One region of the Enterobacter asburiae genome, then DNA from elsewhere that is predicted to be linked to it. Evidence: predicted binding sites of a transcription regulator. Region 1 holds the regulator's gene; each other region holds the start of a gene.

Region 1 (7,722 bases):
AGGACATACGCCAGCCGATCGCTTCCCCCAGCCAGGTTGCCGCAGGCACCCCGCCGATATTGGCAATTGTTAGCCCCATGAACATGGTTGCCACGGCGCTCGCCTGCTTGTGTTTTGGCACCACGCTGGCAGCAACGACCGACCCCAGCCCAAAGAACGCGCCGTGGTTAAGGCTGGTCAGAATGCGTGACAGCATCAATGTGGTGTAGTCCGGCGCAATGGCCGAAAGCACGTTGCCCAGGGTGAAAATCGCCATCAGGAATATCAGCGCATTGCGGCGCGCGCGATGAGAAAGCAAAAGCGTCATCAACGGCGCCCCGACCATCACGCCGATAGCGTAGGCGCTGATTAACATCCCTGCCGCAGGGATAGAGACATCTACGCCCCGGGCAATAACAGGCAGTAACCCCATCGGGGAGAATTCAGTGGTGCCAATCCCAAAAGCGCCAATCGCCAGGGCCAGCAGGGGAAAATTGATTTTCATGCGTCAACTCCGGATGCCGTGTCATGTGGTGACACAGAACAAAGAAGCGGAAAGCATGACATCAATCACAAAAAATGAGAAGTTAACAAAATGGCAAAAGATTTTTGCCAGAGAAGTAACAATCCGGGGAGTCGGGAGGGAGAAGGCTCTCCCTCCGCGTAAATCAGTGCAGCGCAGCCGTCAGACCGGCCGCAACAATCAGAGCCAGCACAACAACGGTGGTGAACAGCGAAAACTTAAGATCGGAACTCATCAATTTTTCTCCTTTTAATCCCCACACGAAAAGTGAGCTTGCTCATTTTTGCACAGATTACGTCAAAAATCTTCCTGGATTTATACTGATAACCACTTTACCTCTTCCCCTTTTCATCAAGATAGGACAAAATTCCACGCTAAATTTATTAGCGTACCGGCCATTGACCCCCTCCTGACGTCCCGTGTCGTTTTCCCGGCGTGCCGCAATTCAACATTGCGAGATAAGGGTGAGAGAAGGCAAACGTTTACCTTCAGGTTTTTCAGGAGCTTAGGATATGGTCTGGAGTGACATTTAATGGCAACAATTAAAGACGTAGCAAAACGCGCAAACGTTTCCACTACAACCGTATCACATGTAATTAACAAAACCCGCTTTGTGGCGGAAGAGACGCGCAACGCCGTCTGGGCAGCGATCAAAGAGCTGCACTATTCGCCAAGTGCGGTTGCGCGTAGCCTCAAGGTTAATCACACCAAGTCCATTGGATTGCTGGCGACCAGCAGTGAAGCGGCCTATTTTGCCGAGATCATTGAAGCGGTTGAAAAGAACTGCTTCCAGAAAGGCTATACCCTGATTTTGGGCAACGCGTGGAACAGCATTGAAAAACAGCGTGCCTACCTGTCGATGATGGCGCAAAAGCGCGTTGATGGCCTGCTGGTGATGTGTTCCGAGTATCCGGAGTCCGTGCTGTCGATGCTGGAAGAGTATCGCCATATTCCGATGGTGGTGATGGACTGGGGCGAAGCGCGCGCGGATTTCACCGATTCCGTTATCGATAACGCCTTTGAAGGCGGCTATATGGCCGGTCGCTATCTGATCGAACGCGGTCACCGCGAGATTGGCGTGATCCCCGGTCCGCTGGAGCGCAACACCGGCGCGGGCCGTCTGGCCGGTTTTATGAAAGCGATGGAAGAAGCGCTGATCAACGTGCCGGAAAACTGGATTGTGCAGGGCGACTTTGAGCCGGAATCGGGCTACCGCGCGATGCAGCAGATCGTCTCCCAGCCGCACCGTCCGACCGCCGTGTTCTGCGGGGGCGACATCATGGCCATGGGCGCGCTCTGCGCTGCCGACGAGCTGGGCCTGCGCGTACCGCAGGATATTTCCGTGATCGGGTATGACAACGTGCGTAACGCGCGCTTCTTTACCCCGGCGTTGACCACCATTCACCAGCCAAAAGACTCGCTGGGCGAAACGGCTTTCAACATGCTGATGGACAGAATCGTCAACAAGCGTGAAGAGTCGCAGTCCATTGAAGTTCACCCGCGTCTTATCGAACGCCGTTCCGTAGCGGATGGTCCGTTCCGCGACTACCGTCGTTAATCGCTTTACGGGGCCAGCTATGCTGGCTCCCGTAACCATTCCCGGTTCAGCGTTTCGCTGTCTCCCAGATAATCCAGCAGCCATGCCATCGCAGGCGAGACGTCATTTTGCTGCCAGGTGAGGCAGCAGGCCGCATCCGGGAACGGATTCTCCAGCGTCAGCTCAACCCACTCTCCGGTATCGATGCGCGGACGCGCAAAATGAACGGGCACCATCGCGACGCACAGCCCGGCGCTGAGGCACGTCGCCGACGATTCCCAGTCAGGGGCTACCACCCGCCGCTGGTTGTCCAGAAGCCAGGTGATACGCTTGGGCAACGAACGGGACGTATCCTCCAGCACCAGCGACGGCCAGTTGCGCAGCGTGTCATCGCTGAGCGGCCCTTCCATCGACGCCAGCGGATGATCGCTTGCCACCACGCATTTCCAGCTCAGCATCCCCATATCGCGAAAGGCGTAACGTCCCCCAACCGGGATCGCCTGCGTGGCCCCAATCGCCATCTCTGCCCTGCCGTCCGCCAGCGCATCCCAGACGCCGTTGAACACCTCCTGCGAGACCCGCAGCTCGACGTCAGAAAAATGACGATAGAAATCGACGATCATCTGCCGGGTGCGTTCCGGCTTAACGATATTATCCACGGCGATGGAAAGATGTCCCCGCCAGCCGTTAGCGATCTGCTGACACTGTTCGCGGGTGATCTGCATTTTTTTGATAACAGAACGCCCTTCCTTCAAAAACCACGCGCCTGCGGGCGTTAATTCCACATCACGATGCCGCCGTTCAAACAGCGGAACCGCTAGCCACTCCTCCAGCTGACGCACCGTGTAGCTGATTGCCGAAGGAACGCGGTGCAGCTCCAGTGCCGCACCGCTAAAGCTGCCGTTACGCGCAACAGCATCGACTACTTCAAGAGAATAATCTGACCACATTTTCTGCCTGCAAAATTTTTGAATGCACCCGCCAAATATTAGTGTTTCACAAGCGGCTTTGCACTCCCTACACTCAGCGCCAATGTATACCTGCCTCCTCAGGAGAATAAAATAATGCAACCCAGGAACGGTTTTTTAGTCTGGCTCGGCGGCTTAAGCGTGCTGGGCTTTTTGGCCACCGATATGTACCTGCCGGCGTTTGCCGCCATGCAGGAAGATTTGCAAACCCCGGCTGCCGCCATCAGCGCCAGCCTGAGTTTATTCCTCGCCGGCTTTGCCTTCGCTCAGCTGCTCTGGGGACCGCTCTCGGATCGCTTTGGTCGTAAACCGGTGCTGCTGCTGGGCCTGGCCATTTTTGCCGTGGGCTGCCTGGGGATGTTATGGGTACGCGATGCCACCTGGCTGCTGGTGCTGCGTTTTATTCAGGCCGTGGGCGTCTGTGCCGCGGCCGTGACCTGGCAGGCGCTGGTCACCGACTATTACCCGGCTAATCGCACTAACCGTATTTTCGCCACCATTATGCCGCTTGTGGGTCTCTCACCTGCCCTCGCCCCTCTGCTGGGCAGCTGGATCCTCGCGCATTTCGACTGGCAGGCCATCTTCGCCACGCTGTTTGCCATTACCCTGGTACTGATGCTGCCGGCGTTCGCCCTCAAGCCCGCGCATAAAAAAGAAGCGCATGCTGACGCGAAGCCGATTACCTTCACTTCCCTGCTCAGCACCAAAGCGTATCGCGGTAATGTCCTGATCTATGCCGCCTGCTCGGCAAGCTTCTTCGCGTGGCTCACCGGTTCGCCGTTCATTCTGCACGATATGGGCTACAGCCCGGCAGCCATCGGCCTGAGCTATGTTCCGCAGACTATCGCGTTCCTGGTGGGCGGGTACGGCTGCCGCGCGGCGCTTCAAAAGTGGGAAGGTCAGCAGATGCTGCCGTGGCTGCTGGTGCTGTATGCGCTGAGCGTCATCGGGACCTGGGCCGTTGGCTTTATTCCGGGTGCCGGTCTGGCCGAAATTTTGATCCCATTCTGCGTGATGGCCGTCGCGAACGGGGCGATTTACCCGATTGTCGTAGCCCAGGCGCTGCGTCCCTTCCCGCAGGCGACAGGCCGCGCCGCCGCGCTGCAGAACACCCTGCAGCTGGGGCTGTGTTTCCTGGCAAGCCTGGTGGTATCGGCGCTGATTGCCACGCCGCTCCTGACCACCACCAGCGTGATGCTGGTGACCGTTGCGCTGGCGGTGTTGGGCTATCGCATGCAGGCCTCCGCGCAGCGTGAGCAGGCTAACCGCACTCAGGTTGAAACGTCGCATGCATAATCGCGCCGGAAATCATGTTAATTTTCAGTGATTAGGTTGCTAAGAATTTTCTATTGAATCACCAAATTTTGAGGCCTATACTAAATTTGGTTCGATTAAATACGATAAATATTAAGTGTTAACGGGAGCCGGAGCGCTCCCGTTTTACCATGGAAGGCATTTCGGCAAGGGCTATCTCCCTTCCTCTGTTCTACGTCGGATATTAGCCTCGCGGTATTTACCGTGAGATTTCTCACAAACCAAAAAAAGCGTCTACGCTGTTTTAAGGTTCTGATCACAGTAGGGTGATGGAGAAGCTATGAGTTCATCGTGTATAGAAGAAGTCAGCGTTCCGGACGACAACTGGTCCCGGATCGTCAGTGAACTGTTAGGTCGAGCAGGCATCACTATCAATGGATCATCGCCATCCGATCCTCAGGTTAAACATCCCGACTTTTTTAAACGCGTGCTGCGAGAGGGATCGTTAGGCCTGGGAGAAAGCTATATGGACGGCTGGTGGGAGTGCGAACGTCTGGACACCTTTTTCGCCAGCGTGCTGCGTGCCGGTCTTGAAAATCAACTCCCTCGCAATCTCAAAGACACCCTGCGCGTCGCCTCTTCCCGACTGTTCAATCTGCAAAGTAAAAAGCGCGCGTGGATCGTAGGTAAAGAACACTACGATCTTGGCAACGACCTGTTCAGCCGTATGCTGGACCCTTTCATGCAATACTCCTGCGCCTACTGGAAAGAGGCGTCGACGCTTGAAGAGGCACAGCAGGCCAAGCTGCGTCTGATTAGCGAGAAGCTACAGCTCCAGCCCGGTATGCGCGTGCTGGATATCGGCTGCGGCTGGGGCGGGCTGGCGTATTTTATGGCGAAGCACTATGGCGTCAGCGTCGTCGGCGTCACGATTTCAGCGGAACAGCAAAAAATGGCGCGGGAACGCTGCCAGGGCCTCGATGTGGATATCCGGCTGCAGGACTACCGTGACCTGAACGAACAGTTTGACCGGATCGTTTCCGTCGGCATGTTCGAACACGTCGGGCCGAAAAACTACGCTACCTATTTTGAGGTGGTGGATCGGAATCTGAAACCGGACGGCATCTTCCTGCTGCACACCATCGGCTCTAAGCGGACCGACAATAACGTCGACCCGTGGATCAACAAATACATCTTTCCGAATGGCTGTTTACCGTCCGTCCGCCAGATTGCCAACGCCAGTGAACCCCATTTCGTGATGGAAGACTGGCATAACTTTGGCGCGGATTACGACACCACGTTGATGGCCTGGCACGCGCGTTTTCAGGAGACCTGGCCTGAGATTGCGGACAACTATTCTGAACGATTCAGGCGGATGTTTAGCTATTATCTGAATGCCTGCGCGGGGGCGTTTCGCGCACGGGATATTCAGCTCTGGCAGGTGGTATTCAGCCGTGGGATTGAACACGGACTACGTGTCGCACGCTAAAAAATAACCCCGGATACCCGGGGTTATTTTTTATTCTTCTTCTGCAGCGGTCTTTATTATTGCCGCTTCTTTTGCTGCCAGCACGCGCTCAACCGTATCCACCACCGCCTGGGTTTGCGGATCGATTTCAATATTCACGCGGTGCCCCAGTTTTTTGGCGCCCAGCGTGGTGCGCTGCAGCGTTTCAGGAATTAAATGCACGCAAAAACGCGTTGGCGTTACTTCACCCACCGTCAGGCTAATCCCATCAATGCCAATAAATCCTTTATAGAGGATGTATTTCATTAATGAAGGATCCTGCATTTTAAACCAGATTTGACGGTTATTTTCCGAGGTCACGATTTTTGCCACTTCAGCGGTGGTCAAGATGTGGCCGGACATCAGGTGCCCGCCAATCTCATCGCTGAACTTTGCCGCCCGCTCAACGTTGACGGTATCTCCCACCGCCAGCTCGCCCAGGTTGGTGATGCGCAGCGTCTCTTTCATTAAATCAAAGCTAATCTGGTTGCCGTTAATTTCGGTAACGGTCAGACAGCAGCCGTTGTGAGCAATCGACGCGCCGGTTTCAATACCCTCAAGCATATATTCCGGCAGCTCAACAACATGAGTACGGAAATTAGGTTTTTCATCAATGGACACCACTTTGGCGGTGCCCTGCACAATACCAGTAAACATGCTTACAACTCCTGTTTTTTCCGGACGGTGGTGACACCGTTTAATCCCACCACAATAACAGTTGGAAAAAGAGGTTGCCAGCGGAGCGCATTTTCTGGCGATTTTTTCACTAGATAAATAGCTAAAGCCCGCTACAATAGCTGGCACCCCCCTGCATTTTCTTCTTGCTGCCCGTTTCGGCGGCTTTTTTAGTCTCTCAAATAACAACAAAATAAAGGTGTTCACGTGCAGAAGTACATGAATGAAGCGCGCCAGCTATTGGCACTGGCTATACCAGTGATCGTCGCGCAAGTGGCCCAGACCGCAATGGGATTTGTGGATACGGTAATGGCAGGTGGCTACAGCGCCACCGATATGGCGGCCGTTGCTATCGGCACGTCAATCTGGCTTCCGGCCATCCTATTCGGCCACGGTCTGCTGCTCGCGCTCACGCCGGTTATCGCTCAGCTCAATGGCTCGGGTCGTCGCGAGCGCATTGCCCATCAGGTCCGTCAGGGTTTCTGGCTGGCAGGGTTTGTCTCCGTGCTGATCATGGTCGTGCTCTGGAACGCGGGCCACATCATTCGCGCTATGCATAACATTGACCCCGCACTGGCTGATAAAGCCGTGGGCTATCTGCGCGCTCTGCTCTGGGGTGCGCCCGGCTACCTCTTTTTCCAGGTAGCGCGTAACCAGTGTGAGGGCCTGGCGAAAACCAAGCCCGGGATGGTGATGGGCTTTATCGGCCTGCTGGTCAACATTCCGGTGAACTATGTCTTTATTTACGGTCATTTCGGGATGCCGGAGCTCGGCGGCGTCGGCTGCGGCGTGGCGACGGCAGCCGTTTACTGGGTGATGTTCTTCTCCATGATCGCCTTTGTAAAACGCGCCCGCTCCATGCGCGATATTCGCAACGAGAAAAGATTTAGCACGCCGGACTGGAACATCATGACGCGTCTGGTGCAGTTAGGGTTGCCGATCGCCCTCGCGCTGTTCTTTGAGGTGACCCTGTTTGCCGTAGTCGCCCTGCTGGTCTCCCCGCTGGGCATTGTGAACGTGGCCGGGCACCAGATTGCGCTGAACTTCAGCTCCCTGATGTTCGTCCTGCCGATGTCGCTGGCGGCGGCGGTGACGATCCGCGTCGGCTTCCGCCTGGGCCAGGGCTCAACGCTGGATGCGCAAACGGCCGCCCGGACCGGGCTGGGCGTCGGCGTGTGCATGGCTATCTGTACGGCGCTCTTTACCGTTGCATTACGCGAGCAAATTGCCCTGCTCTATAACGACAACCCGGAAGTGGTGGCGCTGGCCTCGCACCTGA
Region 2 (7,722 bases), 1.6 Mb from region 1:
CGCTGCGATATAGCGCATCGCCGCCAGATGACACACGGTAAAGGTGCCGCAGTGAAGGATTTGCGCCACTATCAGCCACGGCAGGTCGGTCGTCCAGCCCATAATGCCCCAGCGCGCCACGCCGCACACGGCGGAAAGCAGCAGCAGGTCTCGCGCGCCAAAGCGACGGAACAGCTTCTTGCTCAGGGCGAAGATAATGACTTCGGCCACTACCCCCAGCGACCAAAGATAGCCCACTGCGGAAGCTGAGTATCCAGCCCCCTGCCAGTAGATGGCGCTGAACCCATAGTACGCCGCATGCGCCCCCTGAAGCAGACAGACACAGGCCAGAAAACGCCAGCTCTGGGCCACCAGGCTCCGCCAGGCGGGCCAGCCTGCGCTCTCCTGATGGCGGCTTTCCCCTTGCGGCATCACCGACGGACGCAGCAGCATGCCCAGCAGCATTGAGGCAATACCGATACTTAGCAGGGCGAGAATGGCGCGGTAATCGTAAAGGCTGACCAGTTTGCCCACCAGCGCGGAGCCAATCACAAAGGCAATAGAGCCCCACAGGCGCACTCGGCCGTAGTCCATGGTGATCTGCTTTTGCCAGGTGTTCGCCAGGGCATCCGTCAGCGGTACCAGCGGTGAGAAGAACAGGTTAAAGCCGACCATCACTACCATCAGCCAGGCAAACTGGTGGCTGACCCAGAAGCAGGCAACGAAGACTAGCGTCAGCAGAGCAAGAATGCGCACGGCCTTGATCAGCAAGGAGGGATCGCTGACGCGCGGGGCAATCAGCAGGCTGCCGAGGAAACGCGCCACCAGCACGGCCCCCAGCAGGACACCGATGGTCTCGGGAGTCAGGCCGATACCCTTGAGCCAGACGCTCCAGAAAGGCAGAAAAATACCGTAGCTAAAGAAATAGGTGAAATAACTTAGCGCCAGCCAGCGCGTGGAATGCAAGACCATGAATCCCTCCCGAAATCGAGGCCATAGTCTGGCGTTAAATCAAAGCCTGCGCAAGCAACTATTAACAAGTGAATAACACGCACATTTCACAGGGCCATAGCGGCCCTGCGAAACGTCTAGCGTACAAAGACCTGATTAATGCGTTTGGAAACCAGGAAGTAGGGGATCCAGATCGATGCGCCAACTATGGAGGAAAGCGCATTGCGAATATCAGCCGTATCCAGCCTTGCGTCGAAGAGCCAGGCAGGTATGCCCACAAAATAGAGCATAAAAACAACGCCCATTAAATAGTAGGGAATGATGATCTTACGGATACCCGACTTTCTTTTAAAGAAATACCAGCCTGCGGCCGCGGTCAGTGCCACATCAATTATCATTACAGCGATACCCACGGCCCCAAACAGGTTAATTCCCCCTGGCTGGGAAAAGTGGAACACCGCCGCAAAGTAATTCCATGCCCCAATGGGCGTCATGATGAGGTTAATCACCAGGCCCGCCGCCGGGAGATAAAGCAGCCCGTTAATTTTCTTTTCGTCTGCACGCTCACACTGATTGCACAGCCCGGATTCTTTATTTGCCTCTTCTTGCTGACATGATATGCACTGCATAAATTTCCCTTGCCAAAGAAAAAAGACAATTTTACACGAAGTCTGAATTTAACATCACGCGAACGCCTGATTTATGAAGAAAAGCTGAATGGAAGACTCTGGATTTGTGTATTAATTTTAGATTGGGTCCCCTGAAAAATGAGCCAGCTATGAACACTCTACGTTATTTCGATTTCGGTCAGTCACGTCATCTGCTGCTGCTGATTGGCCGCATCGCGCTTGTCGTGCTGTTTATTATCTTTGGTTATCCAAAACTGACGGGGTTTAGCGGCACCGTACAATATATGACCTCGCTGGGTACGCCGATGCCCATGCTGGCGGCCATTATTGCGGTGGTGATGGAAGTGCCTGCCGCTATCCTGATCGTCCTGGGCTTTTTCACCCGTCCTCTCGCGGTACTGTTTGTATTCTATACGCTGGGCACGGCGATTATCGGTCACCATTACTGGGATATGACCGGTGATGCGGTCGTGCCGAATATGATTAACTTCTATAAGAACGTCAGTATTGCTGGCGCCTTTATTTTGCTGGCCATTGTTGGTCCGGGAGCCATTTCCCTCGACCGGCGTTAAGCCATAAAAAAAGGCCGCAAGCGCGGCCTTTTTTATTTCTGCCAGGCAGAGGAATTATGCGTATACCGGGAAGCGTGCGCAGATATCCAGAACTTTACCTTTGACGCGTTCGATTACCGCTTCGTCATTGATGTTGTCCAGAACGTCACACATCCAGCCAGCCAGCTCTTTCACTTCCGCTTCTTTGAAGCCGCGGCGAGTCACTGCCGGAGAACCGATACGGATACCGGAGGTCACGAACGGGCTCTTCGGATCGTTTGGCACGCTGTTTTTGTTCACGGTGATGTTGGCGCGGCCCAGGGCTGCGTCAGCTTCTTTACCGGTCAGGTTCTTATCAACCAGATCCAGCAGGAACAGGTGGTTTTCAGTACCGCCGGATACCACTTTGTAGCCACGGTTCAGGAACACTTCGACCATCGCTTTGGCATTCTTAGCAACCTGCTGCTGATAAACCTTGAACTCAGGCTCCATCGCTTCTTTCAGCGCAACCGCTTTTGCCGCGATAACGTGCATCAGCGGGCCGCCCTGCGCGCTTGGGAATACAGCGGAGTTCAGTTTTTTGTACAGCTCTTCGTCACCGCCTTTCGCCAGGATCAGGCCACCGCGTGGACCCGCCAGGGTTTTGTGGGTGGTGGTGGTCACAACGTGAGCGTGTGGAACCGGGTTCGGGTAAACGCCAGCGGCAATCAGGCCCGCAACGTGCGCCATGTCGACAAACAGGTAAGCACCGATGCTGTCCGCGATTTCACGCATTTTTGCCCAGTCAACGATACCGGAGTAAGCAGAGAAGCCACCGATGATCATCTTCGGTTTGTGCTCTTTAGCCTGCTTCGCCATGTCTTCGTAGTCAATTTTACCGGACTCATCAATACCGTAAGGGATGATGTTGTACAGTTTGCCGGAGAAGTTAACCGGGGAGCCGTGAGTCAGGTGGCCGCCCTGCGCCAGGTTCATACCCAGAACGGTATCGCCCGGCTGCAGCAGCGCGGTGTAGACCGCGAAGTTAGCCTGAGAGCCAGAGTGCGGCTGCACGTTCGCGTAGTCAGCGCCAAAGAGTTCTTTCGCACGGTCGATAGCCAGCTGCTCAACGATATCAACGTACTCGCAACCGCCGTAGTAGCGTTTGCCCGGGTAACCTTCAGCATATTTGTTAGTCAGCTGAGAACCCTGCGCCTGCATGACGCGCGGGCTGGTGTAGTTTTCGGAGGCGATCAGTTCGATGTGCTCTTCCTGACGTACTTTTTCCTGCTCCATAGCCTGCCACAGTTCGGCATCATAATCGGCAATGTTCATTTCACGCTTTAACATCCGCATCTCCTGACTCAGCTAACAAGTAAATTTTGGCCTGAAAAGGCAGTCCTGTTGGACGACGGGCAACAGTATAACTGATTAGTTCTGTGATAACAGGTCTTGACAAACGATTTTACGCAAACGTTTTCCTGCGCGCCACGCAAGGGTTTGAGGAATAAAGCTCTCGTCATTTCCAGCGGATTTCTTTTCAGGTTTGTGATGCATATTTTTCATCTTGCAAAGAACCATTTACAACGCAGGGGTATTTTTTATAAGATGCATTTAAAATACATCATTAAAGTCACATCAGAAGGATGCGCTCATGCTCGACGCCCAAACCATCGCTACCGTTAAAGCCACCATTCCCCTGCTGGTGGAAACCGGCCCTAAACTCACCGCCCATTTCTACGATCGCATGTTCACGCATAACCCGGAGCTCAAAGAAATTTTCAACATGAGCAACCAGCGTAACGGCGATCAGCGCGAAGCGCTGTTCAACGCCATCGCGGCCTATGCCAGCAATATTGAAAACCTGGCTGCGCTGCTGCCCGCGGTGGAAAAAATCGCTCAGAAGCACACCAGCTTCCAGATCCAGCCCGAGCAGTACAACATTGTGGGTGGCCACCTGCTGGCAACGCTGGACGAGATGTTCAGCCCGGGCCAGGAGGTGCTGGACGCGTGGGGTAAAGCCTACGGCGTGCTGGCAAACGTGTTTATCAACCGCGAAGCGCAGATCTACAGCGAAAACGCCAGCAAGAACGGCGGCTGGGAAGGCACGCGCGCCTTCCGCATCATCGAGAAAACGCCGCGCAGCGCGCTGATTACCAGCTTTGAATTTGAGCCGGTGGACGGACAGCCGGTTGCCGATTACCAGCCAGGCCAGTATCTGGGCGTGTGGCTGAAGCCTGAAGGCTTCCCGCATCAGGAGATCCGCCAGTATTCTCTTACCCGCAAGCCAAATGGCAAAGGCTACCGCATTGCCGTGAAGCGTGAGGACGGCGGTCAGGTCTCCAACTGGCTACACAACGAAGCTAACGTGGGCGACGTGGTCCATCTGGCCGCGCCGGCGGGCGATTTCTTCATGGCGGTTGAAGCGAATACCCCGGTTACGCTGATCTCTGCGGGCGTCGGCCAAACGCCAATGCTGGCGATGCTCGATACGCTGGCGAAAGCCAACCACGGTGCGCAGGTCAACTGGTTCCACGCTGCGGAAAACGGTGACGTGCACGCCTTTGCGGATGAAGTGAAAACGCTCGGGGCGTTCCTGCCGCGCTTTACCGCGCACACCTGGTATCGCCTGCCGACGGATGCAGACCGCGCGGCCGCGCGGTTTGACAGCGAAGGTCTGATGAATTTAAGCCAGATGGAAGGAGCGTTTAGCGCGCCGGACATGCAGTTCTACGTCTGCGGGCCGGTGGCATTTATGCAGTATGCCGCGCAGCAGCTGGTGGAGCTCGGTGTGAACAAAGACAACATTCACTACGAATGTTTCGGGCCGCATAAGGTGCTGTAATGAAAAAGCCCCTCGTTCGAGGGGCTTTTTTTCGCCGGGTGGCGGCTGCGCCTTACCCGGCATACAAAACCGTTGGCATTGTTAAATCGCAGCGTCGTCTTCTTCGCCGGTACGGATACGGATCACGCGCGCCACGTCAAAGACGAAGATTTTACCGTCGCCGATTTTGCCCGTCTGCGCCGTGCGGATAATGGTATCCACGCAGGTATCGACGATATCGTCGCTGACCACGATTTCAATTTTTACTTTCGGCAGAAAGTCGACCATGTACTCTGCGCCACGGTAAAGCTCGGTGTGGCCCTTCTGACGACCAAAACCTTTCACTTCCGTCACGGTCATCCCGGTGATGCCGACTTCCGCCAGCGCTTCACGCACGTCATCCAGTTTGAAAGGTTTAATAATCGCATCAATTTTTTTCATGGTGGGTCCTTAAACTCTTGCCTGTAAGCTGCCTCGTAATCGATTGCTCACAGTACCATACGGCATTACTCTTTAAAATCGTTTGCTTCCAGCTCGTGGCGCGACAGCAGCTTGTAGAACTCGGTGCGGTTGCGTCCGGCCATGCGCGCCGCGTGGGTCACGTTGCCTTTGGTGATCTGCAATAGCTTGCGCAGATAGTTGAGCTCAAACTGATTCCGCGCTTCCGCAAACGTCGGCAGAGCCGTGTTTTCCCCTTCCAGCGCCTGCTCCACCAGCGCATCGCTGATCACCGGTGAGGAGGTCAGCGCCACGCACTGCTCAATCACGTTCACCAGCTGGCGCACGTTACCCGGCCAGCCTGCGGCCATCAGCCGCTTCATCGCATCAGTGGAAAACGCGCGCACGAATGGTTTATGGCGATCGGCCGCCTGGCGCAAAAGATGGTTCGCCAGCAGCGGAATGTCTTCCGCACGCTCCGCCAGCGCGGGGATCTTCAGATTCACCACGTTCAGACGGTAGTAGAGATCTTCGCGAAACTCGTTGCGCGCCATCACTTTTGGCAAGTCGCGGTGGGTGGCGGAAATAATGCGCACGTTAATATCGATATCGCGGTTGCTGCCCAGCGGGCGAACTTTTCGCTCCTGCAACACGCGGAGAAGTTTAACCTGCAGCGGTGCGGGCATGTCGCCAATCTCGTCCAGGAACAGCGTGCCGCCTTCCGCGGCCTGGAACAGCCCCTCCCGACTGCTAACCGCGCCGGTGAATGCGCCGCGGGCGTGACCAAACAGTTCAGATTCGAGCAGCTGTTCCGGTAGCGCGCCGCAGTTAATGGCGATAAAGGCGTTTTTACTGCGCGGGCTGGCGTTATGGATCGCCTGGGCCAGGATCTCTTTTCCGGTTCCGCTCTGGCCGTTGATGAGCACGCTGACGTCGGACTGCGCCACCATCCGGGCCTGTTCAAGCAGACGCAGCATAATCGGGCTGCGGGTGACGATGGACTCCCGCCACGCTTCATCCCCCGCCGGGGCAGCATGTTCCAGCGCGCTGTCGATAGCCTTATAAAGCGCGTCTTTGTCCACCGGCTTGGTCAGGAAGCTGAAGACCCCCTGCTGCGTCGCGGCAACCGCATCCGGAATCGACCCGTGCGCCGTCAGGATAATCACGGGCATACCCGGCTGCTGCTTCTGGATCTCCGCAAACAGCTGCAGACCGTCCATTTCGTCCATCCGCAGGTCGCTTATCACCAGATCGATTTTCTCGCGGGTGAGGATCTTGAGCCCCTCCAGCCCGCTTTCAGCGGTGACGACGCTGTAGCCTTCGCTCACCAGACGCATGCCCAGCAGCTTTAACAGCCCGGGATCGTCATCCACCAGTAACAGATGGGCAGGTTTACGGCTCGTCATGCTTCACATCCTCTTGTTTCGGCGTATCGCTGTCCGGTGCCGCGGATGAACTCCCCGGCTGATATTTACGCGACGAGAGCTGCCTTTCGATATCGGTCAGGTTTTCCAGCTTGCGCGTCGTGGTATCCAGCTGCGTACGTAAATGTTGCTGCTGTTGACGCAGCGTATCAAGCTCGCTGTCGGTTGACTGCTGCAGCTTGCTGTAGCGGGAGCGCTCTTCAGACAGCTGAAGCTGTAATGTCTGCCCGTCGCGCCAGAGCTGGTATACCGGGCGTACCTGTACCGGAAGATTGACCACGTACGTGTCCAGTCGGGTCACATTGACGCGGCGTTCAACGGGAGTGATTTTCGCATCTGCAAGTAAAATCCCGCGCTTGAAAGCGTCCTGCCAGGTGTCGTCATCCAGCATCGCCGCCTTCGAGCGGGCGTCTACCGGCGCAAGACGCTGGGCGCAATCTATTCCACGCAGCCAGAACAGCGGGTTGCTTTCAACGTCATGTCCTGACAGGTTCCAGATGTCTTCACAGCGGGTTGAGAGGAAATCTGCCAGCTGGTTATCGGGCCATTTATCTTCCTGTTTATCGCTAATGGCACTTTGTGGCGCATGGGAAACACACCCTGCCAGAAATAAACAGGGCAGGCTCAGGCTAAGCGTTTTGCTGGAAAACACCGCGCGTACGGCGCGGAAAAAGACATGTGACATACTCACCAGACATAGATTCATTTTATTGATTTTTCCGGCTCAGGGGCAGTTCGATACGGAAGCAAACATCTGAACGTTCGTCCGCGGCAATGTTTAGCTCACCCTGCATGCGTCGTATGCAGTCCCGGGCGATGCTCAAGCCCAGACCGCTTCCTTTAACCGCGCCTTTCCGCTGATGACTCCCCTGGAAAAAGGGTTCGAAGATCATGGTTTTTTCGTCATCGGGGATCGGGGTGCCGGTGTTTGCGACGTCAATAAACAC
Region 3 (7,722 bases), 1.5 Mb from region 1:
TGGGCGGTAATGGAGGCGCGATCGAGCTGATCGAGCGTGTCAAACAGCGTGCGCATTTCCCTGTCCAGGCGCTTGAGCAGGAAGCGCCCCACGTCCTCCGGCAGCTCAAACCCACGCTGCTTTGCGCGCAGCTGTAACGCCTGAAGCTTATCTTCATCCGACAGCGGCTGGAGCTTATAGATTTGTCCCCAGTCCAGACGAGACGCCAGGTCCGGCAGCCCCAGATTGAGCTGGCGAGGCGGACGATCGCCGGTGATCAGCAGCCGGGTTTTACCCGATTCCAGAATGCGATTGTAGAGGTTAAAGATCGCCATTTCCCACGGCTCATCACCCGCCACGCATTCGATATTATCGATGCAGACCAGCGAGAGATGTTCCATTCCCTCCAGCACCTCAGGCACGAACCAGGTGCGTTTATCCAGCGGCACGTAGCCTACCGCATCACCGCGCGCCGAAAGCTCCGCACAGGCGGCATGCAGCAGGTGGCTGCGCCCCGCGCCTTCGCGTGACCAGATATAGATGTATCCGCTGTGATCCTGGCGCAGCACGTTTTGCAGTGCAGCCAGTAAAGAGGGGTTATCACCCGGCCAGAAACTCGCGAAAGTTTCGTCGTCAGGGAGATAGAGTGGCAGAGAAAGCTGTGCCGGTCCGTTCAGAAATACCTCAACCAGAGATCCTACGTAAAATCGGAATGGAGTTTAACACGGAACCTGCAAGGAGAGAACCGGGCGATCCCTCGCCCGACTTTTCGATCAATGTGGCGCTTTTTCGCTGTCGTCCGCGTCGAGAATTTCTTCTTCCGGGCGGATGACTGAGATCAGTTTGAAAATCAGGCTCAGGCCCACGCCGACGATGGTCGCCAGCGCCATGCCCTTCAGCTCGGCCGCACCAATGTGCACCTTCGCGCCGCTCACGCCGATAATCAGGATCACCGAGGTCAGGATCAGGTTCTGCGCCTTGCTGTAATCCACTTTGGATTCAATCAGCACGCGAATACCGGAAGCGCCGATCACGCCGTACAGCAGCAGAGAAACGCCGCCCATTACCGGCACCGGAATGATCTGAATCGCTGCCGCCAGCTTGCCGACGCAGGAGAGCAGAATGGCGATGATCGCCGCGCCGCCGATAACCCAGGTACTGTAGACGCGGGTAATCGCCATCACGCCGATGTTCTCGCCGTAGGTGGTGTTTGGCGTGGAGCCAAAGAAACCGGAGATGATGGTGGAGAAACCGTTCGCAAACATGGAGCGGTGCAGGCCCGGGTCGCGGATTAAATCGCGCTTAACGATGTTCGCCGTCACCACCAGGTGGCCGACGTGCTCCGCAATCACCACCAGCGCCGCAGGCAGAATGGTGAAAATAGCAAACCATTCAAAGCGTGGCGTATAGAAGGTCGGCAGGGCGAACCAGTGCGCCTGAGCAATCGGGGTGGTGTCCACCACGCCCATCGCGAAGGAGAGCGCATAGCCCGCCAGCACGCCGATCAGGATCGGGATAATCGCCATGAAGCCGCGGAACAGCACGGAGCCAAACACCGTTACGCCCAGCGTTACCAGCGAGATGATAATGGTTTTGGAATCCGGTGACTGGCCGTCAGCAGGCAGCAGACCGGCCATATTCGCCGCGACGCCCGCCAGCTCCAGACCGATGACCGCAACGATTGCCCCCATCGCCGCAGGCGGGAACATCACGTCCAGCCAGCCGGTACCGGCTTTTTTCACAATGAAGGACACCACGCAGAACAGGACGCCACACATGATAAAGCCGCCCAGCGCGACTTCATAACCCAGCGGCAGCAGCAGTAACACCGGCGAAATAAAGGCGAAGCTCGAACCGAGATACGCCGGGATTTTGCCTTTACAGATAAAGAGGTACAGCAGCGTACCGATGCCGTTGAACAGCAGCACGGTGGCCGGGTTAATGTGGAACAGGATTGGCACCAGCACGGTTGCGCCAAACATGGCGAACAGGTGCTGCAAACTAAGCGGGATAGTCTGTAAAAGCGGCGGTCTTTCACTCACCCCGATAGCACGGCGCGTCATAGTGTTTTCCTCTGTGTAGTATTGTTGGTGTTTTATTCAAAAAAAAGCCGACTATCAAAGTCGGCTTATTTATCGTTATTCGATTATTTCGTACCAAAGATCTTATCGCCGGCATCGCCGAGCCCCGGGATGATGTACCCGTGCTCGTTCAGGCCCTGGTCGATAGAGGCGGTATACAGCTCAACGTCCGGGTGCGCTTTTTCCAGCGCCGCGATCCCTTCCGGAGCGGCAACCAGTACCAGCACCTTAATGCTGTTACAGCCCGCGTTTTTCAGCAGGTCGATGGTAGCGATCATAGAGCCACCGGTCGCGAGCATTGGGTCAACCACCAGCGCCATGCGCTCGTCGATGTTAGACACCAGCTTCTGGAAATAAGGAACCGGCTCAAGGGTTTCTTCGTTACGGTAGATACCCACCACGCTGATACGCGCGCTTGGCACGTGCTCCAGCACGCCTTCCATCATGCCGAGACCAGCACGCAGAATTGGCACCACGGTAATTTTCTTACCTTTGATCTGCTCCACCTGCACCGGGCCGTTCCAGCCTTCGATGGTGACTTTTTCTGTTTCCAGATCAGAGGTCGCTTCGTAGGTCAGCAGGCTGCCGACTTCAGATGCCAGTTCGCGAAAACGCTTCGTGCTGATGTCATGCTCACGCATCAGGCCCAACTTGTGTTTAACGAGTGGGTGTTTCACTTCCACAATCTTCATTCTCTTTCTCCTCTGAGGTGGCGTCCGCAAAAAAATCGCGGGATTATACCGCTTTTTTCGGATTAGGCCATACCCATGTTGCTTGACGTATATCAAGCAAAGTGATTTAGAGACAAAAAAACCGGAGCGAGACTCCGGCTTGGGGGCGGGGTTCTGCCCGGTGGCGCTGCGCTTAGGCGGGCCTACGTGTAGTGTAGGTCGGATAAGCGTTAGCGCCACCCGACAATTACAGGTTATCGCCGTTGCTCGCAATCACCTGCTTATACCAGCCGAACGATTTCTTCTTACTGCGGTTCAGCGTGCCGTTCCCTTCATTGTCTTTATCCACAAAGATAAAGCCGTAGCGTTTTTTCATTTCGCCCGTTCCGGCAGACACCAGGTCGATACAGCCCCACGGGGTGTAGCCCATCAGGTCGACGCCATCTTCCACCACCGCTTTTTTCATCTCGCGAATGTGGGCGGCCAGGTAGTCAATTCGGTACTGGTCGTTCACCGTGCCGTCGCTCTCCTGCACGTCGATCGCGCCAAAGCCGTTCTCAACGATAAACAGCGGCAGCTGGTAGTGATCCCAGAACCAGTTGAGGGAGTAGCGAAGCCCCACCGGGTCAATCTGCCAGCCCCAGTCGGATTTTTGCACGTACGGGTTAGAGACCAGGCTCTTGCTCTCGTCGTAATCCAGCTGCGGGTTATCCGGCGTCGCCTTGGTAGCGAAGGACATATAGTAGCTGAACCCGATGTAGTCCACGCAGCCCTGCGCCAGCGCCGCTTTATCTTCTTCGGTAATATCCAGCGCGAAGCCGCGACGTTCGAAGTAGTTGAGCAGATGCTGCGGGTACCTGCCGCGCACGTGCACGTCGGTGAACCAGTAGCGGCGGTGCATCGCGTTCATCGCCATCATCATATCGTCCGGCGCGCAGGTCAGCGGATAGATAGGACACATGGCAATCATGCAGCCGATCTGCAGCGACGGGTTAATCTCCCGCCCCGCCTTCACCGCCAGGGCGCTGGCCACCAGCTCATAGTGCGCCGCCTGGAACATCACCGGCTCGCGGTCTTCACCCGGCGCGTACTTCAGCCCCGAGTTGGTGAACGGGGCAAAGTCTTCGTGGAAGTTGGCCTGGTTGTTGATCTCGTTGAAGGTCATCCAGTACTTCACCTTATGCTGGTAGCGCTGGAAAACCACTTTTGCGAAACGAACGAAGAAGTCGATCAGCTTACGGTTGCGCCAGCCGCCGTATTCCGTGACCAGATGGAAAGGCATTTCGAAGTGAGACAGTGTGATAACCGGTTCGATGCCGTGCTTCAGACATTCGTCGAACAGATCGTCATAGAATTTCAGGCCAGCCTCGTTAGGCTCAAGCTCGTCGCCTTTCGGGAAGATCCGCGTCCAGGCAATAGAGGTGCGGAAGCATTTGAAGCCCATCTCGGCAAAGAGTTTGATGTCTTCTTTATAGCGGTGGTAGAAATCAATGGCTTCATGGTTAGGGTAATTTTTCCCCTCCAGCACGCCGTTGGTGATTTCACGCGGCACGCCGTGCGCGCCAGCGGTCATCACATCGGCCACGCTCACGCCCTTGCCGCCCTCTTTCCAGCCGCCTTCCAGCTGGTGCGCCGCAACGGCCCCGCCCCACAGAAAATCTGCTTTAAATCCTGACATTCGCTTTCCCTCATTCTGCGTTATTTTCTGCAAAAACAATTACAGAAACCGGTTTCAGTTCGATGATGTGCAAAGGGCATAGCTGTTGCAAGCAGTTCTCAGAAACCGGTTTCATTTTCGTGAACAGAGTCAAGTTTGGCTGCATTCACGAGGCATACAGAAAAAAAGATCCCCACGTCCAGAATAGGCTCGCAAACGTTTGCCTGGACTGTTAGAATTGCGCCGATTTTTCTTACTAGCTATGCAATCGCGTGGGGATTTAAGCCGTGACCAACAAAACTTCTCTCAGCTACAAAGATGCCGGTGTTGATATTGACGCAGGTAATGCGCTGGTTGACCGAATCAAAGGTGTGGTGAAAAAAACCCGCCGCCCGGAAGTGATGGGTGGTCTGGGTGGATTCGGCGCATTGTGCGCGCTGCCGCAAAAATATCGTGAACCTGTTCTGGTCTCGGGTACCGACGGTGTAGGCACTAAACTGCGCCTGGCGATGGATTTAAAACGTCACGACACGATCGGTATCGATCTCGTCGCGATGTGCGTGAATGACCTGGTGGTACAGGGCGCAGAGCCGCTGTTCTTCCTCGATTACTACGCGACCGGCAAACTGGACGTGGATACCGCAGCCAGCGTGATTAACGGTATCGCCGAAGGCTGCCTGCAGTCCGGCTGTGCGCTGGTCGGTGGTGAAACCGCGGAAATGCCGGGCATGTATCACGGCGAAGATTATGACGTCGCGGGCTTCTGCGTCGGCGTAGTAGAAAAATCAGAAATTATCGACGGCAGCAAAGTGGCCGATGGCGATGTGCTGATCGCGCTGGCTTCCAGCGGCCCGCACTCCAACGGCTACTCCCTGGTGCGTAAAATCCTCGAAGTGAGCGGCTGTGACCCGCTGACGACCGAACTCGACGGTAAACCGCTGGCTGACCATCTGCTGGCGCCGACCCGCATCTACGTGAAAAACGTGCTTGAGCTTATCGAGAACGTCGATGTTCACGCTATCGCTCACCTGACCGGCGGCGGCTTCTGGGAAAACATTCCGCGCGTCCTGCCGGACAACACCCAGGCGGTGATCGACGAATCGTCATGGCAGTGGCCAGCCGTGTTTAACTGGCTGCAGACCGCGGGCAACGTAAGCTCTCACGAAATGTACCGCACCTTTAACTGCGGCGTGGGCATGGTTATCGCCCTGCCGGCAAGCGAAGCGGATAAAGCGGTTAAGCTGCTGACTGAAAAAGGTGAAAACGCGTGGAAAATCGGTACGATTAAAGCTTCCGATTCCGAACAGCGTGTGGTCATTGAATGAAAAACATCGTGGTGCTCATTTCCGGCAACGGAAGCAATTTGCAGGCCATCATAGACGCCTGCAAACAGAAGAAAATCAATGGCACCATTCGGGCAGTTTTCAGCAACAAGGCCGACGCGTTCGGCCTTGAGCGCGCGCGGGAAGCGAACATTCCCGCACACGCGCTGGAAGCCAGCCAGTTCGCCGGGCGTGAAGCCTTCGACCGCGAGCTGGTGCATGAGATTGATGCCTACGCGCCGGACGTGGTCGTGCTGGCGGGTTATATGCGTATTCTGAGCCCGTCCTTCGTCGAACACTTTGCTGGTCGTCTGCTGAATATCCACCCTTCCCTGCTGCCAAAATATCCCGGCCTGCACACTCATCGTCAGGTTCTGGAAAACGGCGATGAGGAGCACGGCACCTCCGTGCATTTCGTTACCGACGAGCTGGACGGCGGCCCGGTGATCCTGCAGGCGAAAGTTCCGGTCTTTGACGGCGACAGCGAAGAAGACGTGACCGAACGCGTGCAGACCCAGGAACACGCCATTTACCCGCTGGTGGTCAGCTGGTTTGTCGACGGGCGTCTCGAGATGCGCGACGGCGCAGCCTGGCTGGACGGCGTGAAGTTACCCCCGCAGGGTTATGCGGCGGAAGAGTAGTTTGTTATGTCGGGTGGCGCTGCTGCGCTTACCCGACCTGTACATTGCATTACCCGATATTCCCTTCTCCAACCTTCTAAAATCCCCAACAAAAAAAATAACTGTCATACTTTTCTGGCACTGTTGGACATATCGTGGAAATGCTCGCCATAATAAGGACGAGACGGATTTACCACGTCCTGTGATTGAACTGGAGTGTGAGCTGTAATGGGTCAGGAAAAGTTATATATCGAGAAAGAGCTAAGCTGGTTAGCATTTAACGAACGTGTACTCCAGGAAGCGGCAGACAAAAGTAACCCGCTGATCGAGCGCATGCGTTTTTTGGGCATTTATTCCAACAACCTGGATGAGTTCTACAAGGTTCGCTTTGCCGAGCTGAAAAGACGCATCATCATCAGCGAAGAACAGGGCTTAAACTCGCACTCGCGGCATCTGCTGGGCAAAATCCAGTCCCGCGTGCTGAAAGCCGATCAGGAATTTGACGGCCTGTATAACGAACTGCTGCTGGAGATGGCGCGCAATCAAATCTTCCTGATTAACGAACGCCAGCTTTCCGTTAACCAACAAAACTGGCTGCGCCACTACTTCAAACACTACCTGCGCCAGCACATTACCCCGATTCTGATCAACCGCGAAACCGATCTGGTTCAGTTCCTGAAAGATGACTACACCTACCTGGCGGTGGAAATTATTCGCGGTGATTCCATCCGTTACGCGCTGCTGGAGATCCCGTCCGACAAGGTGCCGCGCTTTGTGAACCTGCCGCCGGAAACCCCGCGCAGACGCAAGCCGATGATCCTGCTGGATAACATCCTGCGCTACTGTCTGGACGACATCTTCAAAGGATTCTTCGATTACGATGCGTTAAATGCCTATTCGATGAAGATGACCCGTGACGCCGAATATGACCTGGTGCACGAGATGGAAGCCAGCCTGATGGAGCTGATGTCCTCCAGCCTAAAACAGCGCCTGACGGCCGAGCCGGTGCGCTTTGTCTATCAGCGCGATATGCCGGACGCCATGGTGGAGATGCTGCGCGATAAACTGACCATTTCGCGCTATGACTCCATCGTGCCGGGCGGTCGTTATCACAACTTTAAAGACTTTATTGGCTTCCCGAACGTCGGCAAAGCCAATCTGGTGAACAAGCCGCTGCCGCGCCTGCGCCATCTGTGGTTCGATAAATTCCGCAACGGATTTGACGCCATTCGCGAACGCGACGTGCTGCTTTACTATCCGTATCACACGTTTGAGCACGTGCTCGAACTGCTGCGTCAGGCCTCGTTCGATCCGAGCGTGCTGGCGATCAAAATCAACATCTACCGCGTGGCAAAAGATTCCCGCATCATCGACGCGATGATCCATGCGGCG
Region 4 (7,722 bases), 330 kb from region 1:
GCGCCGGACGGTTCCAGTGCGGTCATTCGCTTTGCTGATTTTGCGCCTGTCGATGCGCCAACGGAAGTGTGGGGCAATCATTTTACCGCGCGCATCGCCCCGGATGAGATTAGCCGCTGGCTGAGCGGTTTCTTCTCTCGCGACGTGCAGCTGCGCTGGGTAGGTCCTGAACTGACGCGTCGCGTGAAGCGCCATGAAGCCGTTCCTCTCTCCTTCGCCGATGGTTTCCCGTTCCTGCTGACTAACGAAGCCTCGCTGCGTGATTTACAAGGCCGCTGCAAGGCCAGCGTTCAGATGGAACAGTTCCGTCCGAACCTGGTGGTCACGGGCGCCGACGCCTGGGAAGAAGACACCTGGAAAGTGATCCGCATCGGTAGCGTCATCTTTGATGTCGTAAAACCCTGCAGCCGCTGCATTTTCACCACGGTGAGCCCTGAGAAAGGCCAGAAGCACCCTTCCGGCGAACCGCTTAAGACGCTGCAGTCGTTCCGCACCGCGCAGGACAACGGCGATGTGGATTTCGGCCAGAACCTGATCCCGCGCTCCAGCGGCGCAATCCGCGTCGGTGATGAGGTAGAAATTCTTGCCCGAGGGCCTGCAAAAGCGTACGGCTCAGGTCAGGAAGAAGAAATGGTCGACGTTGTGACGAATGTCGCCTCTGCGGTAGATATTCACTGGCAGGGCAACGTCATCCGTGGCAACAACCAGCAGGTATTACTGGAGCAACTGGAGCAGGCAGGTATTCGCGTACCCTATTCCTGTCGCGCAGGCATTTGCGGATGCTGCCGCATCAAGCTGGTGGATGGAGAGGTCAGTGCGCTGAAAAAATCGGCAATTGGAAATGACGGCACCATTCTGTGCTGTAGCTGCATACCGAAAACGTCCGTACAGCTGGAAGCTTAAACCGCCTGTTCAAGGCTGAAGGAATCTACGCGCAGCTGCGGCTTCAGCCTGTCGTTCATCACTTTAATGGCATCGCCAAGCTGCATCGTCCGCCCGGCAATGGTTACGCCGGGCTGTGCCAGCAGGCAGAGCGCAGCATTTTCGCCTGGCTCAACCACCAGCAGGCTCACCTCTTCTGCGGTATCGCTCAGATTGACGCTGGCCGCGTCACCCGTTGCCGGGGTCCAGCTCATACCATGCGCAAGAAAATGCCAGCTTTTTGGCATTTGTGGTTTCAGGAAGCGGATAGCCACCAGCGCATTTAATACCAGCTCGGCACGCTGCTCTTTAGAGAGCACCAGATCGCGGCATTTTTCTTCAAAGGAGAAATAAAGGGCCGCATCGTCAACGCAAAAGCCCGACGGGGAAAATGCATCCGGGGTTAACATTCGGCGGGCAAAACGAGAACGAAACAACATGCCATTGGCTAAATCGAGCATCATTCGGTCATGCTCGTCGCAAAAATACCAGCGCCAGTTATCGTCAGGTTTAATTCGCATGTGTCTCTCCCGTCCCCAAACGTCCTGTACTAAAAATGTCCTGTTTGCCGCCTCGTTTATAACACCATTAATAAAAGACTATAATGACTAAATAAGCAACAGTGACGGAATATAAAACAACCAGGGCTGGAAATAAAGCCCTGGTTGTCTGATTAAGAGAAAAGATTAGATATGAGTAACGATTTCTTTAATCAGCGGCGGTCCTTTAAAAATAAAGCCGGAATAGATTTGCACCAGTGATGCACCCGCCGCCATCTTCTCGCGCGCAGCAATCACTGAGTCAATGCCGCCGACGCCAATAATTGGCAGACGTCCTTTTAATTCCGCAGACAGGGCGCGAATAATTTCGGTGCTTTTTAATTGCACCGGACGTCCACTTAACCCACCCGCTTCGTCACAGTTTTTCATTCCCTGCACGAGGGAACGATCGAGGGTGGTATTGGTCGCAATAACACCATCAATATTATGGCGAACCAAACTGTCGGCAACCTGGATCAATTCTTCAGGAGAAAGATCCGGGGCGATCTTAACCGCGACCGGAACATATTTATGGTGGATCGTCTGGAGTTCATTTTGTTTATTTTTAATGGCACTCAGAAGATCGTCCAGCGCTTCGCCATATTGTAAGGAACGCAGACCCGGGGTATTGGGTGAAGAAATATTCACCGCGATATAACCGGCATAGGCGTAGACTTTTTCCATACAAATCAGATAGTCATCTTTACCCTGCTCAACCGGCGTGTCTTTATTTTTGCCGATATTGATGCCTAATATCCCGTCAAAATGGGCTTTTTTTACGTTCTCAACCAGGTGATCAACACCGAGGTTATTAAAGCCCATGCGGTTGATCAGCCCTTCGGCTTCAACCAGGCGGAACAGGCGCGGCTTGTCATTTCCCGGCTGCGGACGCGGCGTGACGGTGCCGATTTCAATGGAGCCAAAGCCCATCGCGCCCAGGGCATCAATGCACTCGCCATTTTTGTCCAGACCGGCCGCCAGACCCAGCGGATTTTTAAAGGTCAGACCCATGCACTGCACAGGTTTTTCCGGCACATTCTGACGCACCAGAGCGGCCAGCGGCGTTCCGGTAATACGACGTAATTGCTGGAATGTAAATTCATGAGCGCGCTCAGGGTCGAGCTGGAAAAGGGCTTTACGAACGAAGGGGTAGTACATGAACTCTCCTGGATTCCCGGTGTGCAAACCGGGAGGGGATTATGGGCGATCCACGCGCGAAAGGGAATTGACCTGCGGCAAAAAATCGGCGCAAAACGCAATCGTTTACCTACCAATCTATTTCTTATGCACTTTTTCGCATTTTAATTGCAGATAAATCATTTAGTGGAATAACCGCGCGGTGTCACACTCCTGAAAATTGTTATGAATGTTAGATAAAAGCAAACAATTGGTTATAAGGAGGAAGTATGCGCGTCATTACCCTGGCCGGAAGTCCACGATTCCCTTCGCGCTCCAGCGCCCTGCTGGAATATGCCCGCGAAAAACTCAATGCCCTGGATGTGGAAGTGTGCCACTGGAACCTGCATAACTTCGAACCTGAAGATCTGCTCTATGCCCGTTTCGACAGCCCTGCGCTTAAAACGCTGATCGAGCAGCTTAACGGCGCTGACGGCTTAATTGTGGCAACACCTATTTATAAAGCCTCTTTTTCCGGGGCGCTGAAAACTCTGCTCGATCTGCTTCCGGAGCGCGCCCTGGACGGCAAAGTTGTGCTGCCGATGGCAACGGGCGGTACGGTAGCCCATTTACTGGCCGTGGATTATGCCCTGAAGCCGGTGCTGAACGCGCTGAAAGCGCAGGAGATCCTCCACGGCGTTTTCGCAGATGACTCCCAGGTTATCGATTATCAACATAAACCTCATTTTACGCCGAACCTGCAAACCCGCCTCGATACTGCCCTGGAAACCTTCTGGCATGCCCTGCACCGCCGGGATATCCAGGCGCCCGCGTTTGGTCAGCCTCAAGGAGTCGCACATGTTTAAAACGTTAACCCGCATCGGCCTGGCAGGTCTGATGGCGCTTACCTCGCTGGCCCATGCCGCAGAAACGGCTCCGGAAAGTTTACGCATTGGCTATCAGAAAGGCAGCGTCAGCATGGTGCTGGCGAAAAGCCATCAGCTTCTGGAAAAACGCTTCCCGGACACCAAATTCTCGTGGGTGGAGTTCCCGGCTGGCCCGCAGATGCTGGAGGCCCTGAACGTCGGCAGTATCGATCTGGGCAGCACGGGTGATATTCCGCCGATATTCGCCCAGGCGGCGGGAGCGGACCTCGTCTATGTTGGCGTTGAGCCGCCCAAACCGAAGGCCGAAGTGATTCTGGTGCCTGAAAACAGCGACATTAAAAGCGTCGCCGACCTCAAAGGGCATAAAGTGGCTTTCCAGAAAGGTTCCAGCTCGCACAACCTGCTGCTGCGTGCCCTGCAAGAAGCCGGGCTCAAGTTCACTGACATTCAGCCTGTTTACCTGACGCCTGCCGACGCCCGCGCCGCGTTCCAGCAGAAGAACGTTGATGCCTGGGCCATCTGGGATCCGTACTACTCCGCCGCATTGCTGCAGGGCGGCGTTCGCGTGCTGAAAGACGGTACCACGCTGAAGCAGACCGGCTCGTTTTACCTGGCCGCCCGTCCTTATGCGGAAAAGAACGGCGCATTTATTCAGGGCGTACTGGATACCTTTACCCAGGCCGACGCGCTGACCCAGACCCAGCGTCAGGAGAGCATTGCCCTGCTGGCGAAAACCATGGGCTTACCTGAGCCGGTGATCGCGAGCTATCTCAACCACCGTCCGCCGACCACCATTACGCCCGTGGACGCCCACGTCGCCGCGCTTCAGCAACAAACGGCTGACCTCTTCTATCAAAACCACCTGGTGCCAAAACAGGTCACTATTCGCGAACGCATCTGGCAGCCTGCAGGCAAAGAAGGAGCTAAATCATGAGTCTGAATCTTTTCTGGTTTTTACCCACCCACGGTGATGGACACTATCTTGGTACAGAAGAGGGCTCGCGCCCGGTTGACCACGGCTACCTGCAGCAGATTGCGCAGGCGGCGGACCGAATCGGTTTCACCGGGGTGCTGATCCCGACCGGACGTTCATGTGAAGATGCCTGGCTGGTGGCCGCGTCGATGATCCCGGTCACTCAGCGTCTGAAGTTTCTGGTGGCGTTACGCCCGAGCGTTGTCTCCCCCACCGTGGCGGCGCGTCAGGCGGCAACGCTGGACAGGCTGTCCAACGGCCGCGCCCTGTTTAACCTGGTAACGGGCAGCGATCCGCAGGAGCTGGCGGGCGACGGGGTGTTCCTCGACCATACCGAGCGCTATGAAGCCTCCGCCGAGTTCACCCGCGTCTGGCGACGTCTGCTGGAAGGTGAAACCGTCACCTTCGAAGGCAAGCATATTCACGTTCGCGACGCGAAACTCTACTTCCCGCCGGTGCAGCAGCCGCGCCCGCCGCTCTATTTTGGCGGATCGTCGGATGTGGCCCAGGATCTGGCGGCAGAGCAGGTCGATCTCTATCTGACCTGGGGCGAACCGCCTGAGCTGGTGAAAGAAAAAATTGCCCAGGTCCGCGCTAAGGCGGCCGCCCATGGCCGCAAGGTGCGCTTCGGCATTCGCCTGCACGTGATTGTGCGCGAAACCAATGAAGAAGCCTGGCAGGCCGCCGACCGCCTGATTTCCCACCTGGACGATGAGACCATCGCGAAGGCGCAAGCCGCGTTTGCCAAAACCGACTCCGTCGGACAGCACCGAATGGCGTCCCTGCACAACGGCAAGCGCGAGAACCTGGAGATCAGCCCGAACCTGTGGGCGGGCGTTGGCCTGGTGCGCGGCGGTGCGGGCACGGCGCTGGTCGGCGACGGACCGACCGTAGCCGCCCGGATTAATGAATACGCTGACCTGGGTATCGACAGCTTTATTCTCTCCGGTTATCCGCATCTGGAAGAGGCGTACAAGGTGGGCGAGCTGTTATTCCCGCATCTGGATGTCGCCATTCCGGAAATTCCGCAGCCGCAGCGGCTTCAGCTTCAGGGCGAAGCCGTGGCGAACGAGTTTATTCCACGCAAAGCCGCCCAAAGCTAAGGAGTGACCATGTCTGCCACCTCCCAAAAATGGCTGCTGCGCGCCGCGCCGTGGTTTTTACCCGTCGGCATTGTGGCTCTCTGGCAGCTCGCGTCGTCCACCGGCTGGCTGTCGAGCCGCATTCTGCCCTCTCCGGAGGGCGTCGTAGAAGCGTTCTGGTCGCTGAGCGTGAGCGGCGAGCTGTGGCAGCATCTGGCGATCAGCTCCTGGCGCGCCGTGATTGGGTTTTCCATCGGCGGCAGCATCGGTCTCGTTCTGGGCTTGATCAGCGGCCTTTCCCGCTGGGGCGAGCGGCTGCTGGATACCTCCATTCAGATGCTGCGCAACGTGCCGCATCTGGCGCTGATCCCGCTGGTTATCCTGTGGTTTGGTATTGATGAGAGCGCCAAGATCTTCCTCGTGGCGCTGGGCACACTGTTCCCGATCTACATCAACACCTGGCACGGCATCCGCAATATCGATCGCGGTCTGGTCGAGATGGCGCGCAGCTACGGCTTATCAGGTTTTTCTCTCTTTATACACGTGATCCTGCCGGGCGCCCTGCCCTCCATTATGGTCGGGGTGCGTTTTGCGCTCGGCCTGATGTGGCTGACGCTGATTGTGGCGGAGACCATCTCGGCCAACTCAGGCATAGGCTACCTGGCAATGAACGCCCGCGAGTTCCTGCAAACGGACGTGGTGGTGGTTGCCATCATTCTGTATGCCCTGCTCGGTAAACTCGCAGATGTCAGCGCCCAGTGGCTGGAGCGCAGCTGGCTGCGCTGGAACCCGGCCTATACCCTTCAGGAGGCGAAAGCATGAATACTGCACGACTGAACCAGGGAACGCCGTTACTGCTGAACGGCGTGACCAAACGCTACGGCGAAAACACCATTCTTAACGGGCTGGATCTGCATATTCCCGCCGGACAATTTGTGGCCGTTGTTGGTCGCAGCGGCGGCGGCAAGAGTACCCTGCTACGCCTTCTGGCCGGGCTGGAAGCCCCCAACGGCGGTGACATTCTGGCAGGAACGACGCCGCTTTCGAATATTCAGGACGATACCCGCATGATGTTTCAGGATGCACGCCTGCTGCCGTGGAAAACGGTTATCGACAACGTCGGGCTCGGTCTTAAGGGCAGCTGGCGGGATGAAGCCCGCCAGGCGCTGGCCGCCGTTGGGCTGGAAAATCGTGCGGGCGAATGGCCGGCAGCCCTCTCGGGCGGGCAGAAGCAGCGCGTGGCGCTGGCGCGTGCGCTAATTCACCGTCCGGGCCTTCTGTTGCTTGATGAACCGCTCGGCGCGCTCGACGCCCTGACGCGGATCGAAATGCAGGATTTGATTGGATCCCTGTGGCAGGCGCACGGCTTTACAGTACTGCTGGTAACGCATGACGTGAGCGAAGCCGTCGCGATGGCTGACCGGGTGCTGTTAATAGAGGACGGGAAAATAGGTCTGGATCTGACGGTGGACCTTCCGCGCCCTCGCCGCGTGGGCTCGGCAAGGCTGGCTGAGCTGGAAGCTGAGGTGTTGGATCGGGTGATGAAGCGTGGGGGTACGGAGTTAGAACGAGCTAAGGCTAATGCCTGATGCCCTCACCCCGGCCCTCTCCCACAGGGAGAGGGAGGGTTAAGCTTTCTATCAGGCCAGTGCCTTAGCAATCTTCTCGTACAGATCGCCAGACAGGTTCTCCAGCCCTTTCAGCTGCTCAAGCGCGGCACGCATCTTCGCCTGACGCTTCGCATCGTAGCGTTTCAGACGGATCAGCGGCTCAATCAGGCGCGACGCCACCTGCGGGTTACGGCTGTTCAGCTCGGTCAGCATTTCCACCATGAACTGATAACCGCTGCCGTCTTCGGCGTGGAACGCCGCCGGGTTGCTGCTGGCAAACGCGCCAATCAGAGAACGCACGCGGTTTGGGTTGCTCAGGGTAAAGGAGCGATGTTTCAGCAGGCTGCGCACGTTGCTGAGCGCATCGGCCGCCGGGCTGGTCGCCTGCAGGATGAACCACTTGTCCATCACCAGGCCATCCTGATGCCACTTGTCGTCGTACTCCTGCATCAGCGCATCGCGGCACGGCAGTTCGGCGGCAACGCTTGCGCCCAGCGCGGCCAGCGCGTCGGTCATGTTATCCGCTTCGTGATACTGCTTGCTCACAAGGGTGTTCGCCAGCTCGGTTTCACCAAACGCCAGATAGCGCAGGCA

The links. Region 1 encodes PurR, which represses purine synthesis genes. Its sites were predicted from a motif close to CANGCAAACGTTTGCNTG; they were not measured.
Region 2: the regulator PurR is predicted to act here: its motif matches at 3,556-3,573, upstream of glyA (serine hydroxymethyltransferase).
Region 3: the regulator PurR is predicted to act here: its motif matches at 4,598-4,615, upstream of purM (phosphoribosylformylglycinamidine cyclo-ligase).
Region 4: the regulator PurR is predicted to act here: its motif matches at 2,713-2,730, upstream of pyrD (quinone-dependent dihydroorotate dehydrogenase).

The regions. Positions count from the first base shown of each region.
Region 1 covers NZ_CP011863.1:1,019,020-1,026,741, reverse strand. The annotation lists gene ACJ69_RS05075 (MFS transporter) at 1-484, opposite strand, end outside; gene cydH (cytochrome bd-I oxidase subunit CydH) at 648-737, opposite strand; gene purR (HTH-type transcriptional repressor PurR) at 1,035-2,060, shown strand; gene punR (DNA-binding transcriptional activator PunR) at 2,078-2,989, opposite strand; gene punC (purine nucleoside transporter PunC) at 3,104-4,303, shown strand; gene cfa (cyclopropane fatty acyl phospholipid synthase) at 4,602-5,750, shown strand; gene ACJ69_RS05045 (riboflavin synthase) at 5,781-6,425, opposite strand; gene mdtK (MdtK family multidrug efflux MATE transporter) at 6,651-7,722, shown strand, end outside.
Region 2 covers NZ_CP011863.1:2,639,152-2,646,873, forward strand. The annotation lists gene ACJ69_RS12835 (3-phenylpropionate MFS transporter) at 1-951, opposite strand, end outside; gene ACJ69_RS12840 (DUF2569 domain-containing protein) at 1,068-1,559, opposite strand; gene ACJ69_RS12845 (DoxX family protein) at 1,709-2,131, shown strand; gene glyA (serine hydroxymethyltransferase) at 2,186-3,439, opposite strand; gene hmpA (NO-inducible flavohemoprotein) at 3,744-4,934, shown strand; gene glnB (nitrogen regulatory protein P-II) at 5,016-5,354, opposite strand; gene glrR (two-component system response regulator GlrR) at 5,420-6,757, opposite strand; gene qseG (two-component system QseEF-associated lipoprotein QseG) at 6,744-7,481, opposite strand; gene qseE (two component system sensor histidine kinase QseE/GlrK) at 7,483-7,722, opposite strand, start outside.
Region 3 covers NZ_CP011863.1:2,559,379-2,567,100, forward strand. The annotation lists gene ACJ69_RS12495 (DnaA inactivator Hda) at 1-656, opposite strand, end outside; gene uraA (uracil permease) at 753-2,042, opposite strand; gene upp (uracil phosphoribosyltransferase) at 2,126-2,752, opposite strand; gene ACJ69_RS12510 (6-phospho-beta-glucosidase) at 2,979-4,409, opposite strand; gene purM (phosphoribosylformylglycinamidine cyclo-ligase) at 4,676-5,713, shown strand; gene purN (phosphoribosylglycinamide formyltransferase) at 5,710-6,351, shown strand; gene ppk1 (polyphosphate kinase 1) at 6,559-7,722, shown strand, end outside.
Region 4 covers NZ_CP011863.1:689,576-697,297, reverse strand. The annotation lists gene ACJ69_RS03375 (YcbX family protein) at 1-903, shown strand, start outside; gene zapC (cell division protein ZapC) at 900-1,442, opposite strand; gene pyrD (quinone-dependent dihydroorotate dehydrogenase) at 1,608-2,618, opposite strand; gene ssuE (NADPH-dependent FMN reductase) at 2,867-3,442, shown strand; gene ACJ69_RS03355 (sulfonate ABC transporter substrate-binding protein) at 3,435-4,397, shown strand; gene ssuD (FMNH2-dependent alkanesulfonate monooxygenase) at 4,394-5,539, shown strand; gene ssuC (aliphatic sulfonate ABC transporter permease SsuC) at 5,549-6,340, shown strand; gene ssuB (aliphatic sulfonates ABC transporter ATP-binding protein) at 6,337-7,107, shown strand; gene pepN (aminopeptidase N) at 7,159-7,722, opposite strand, start outside.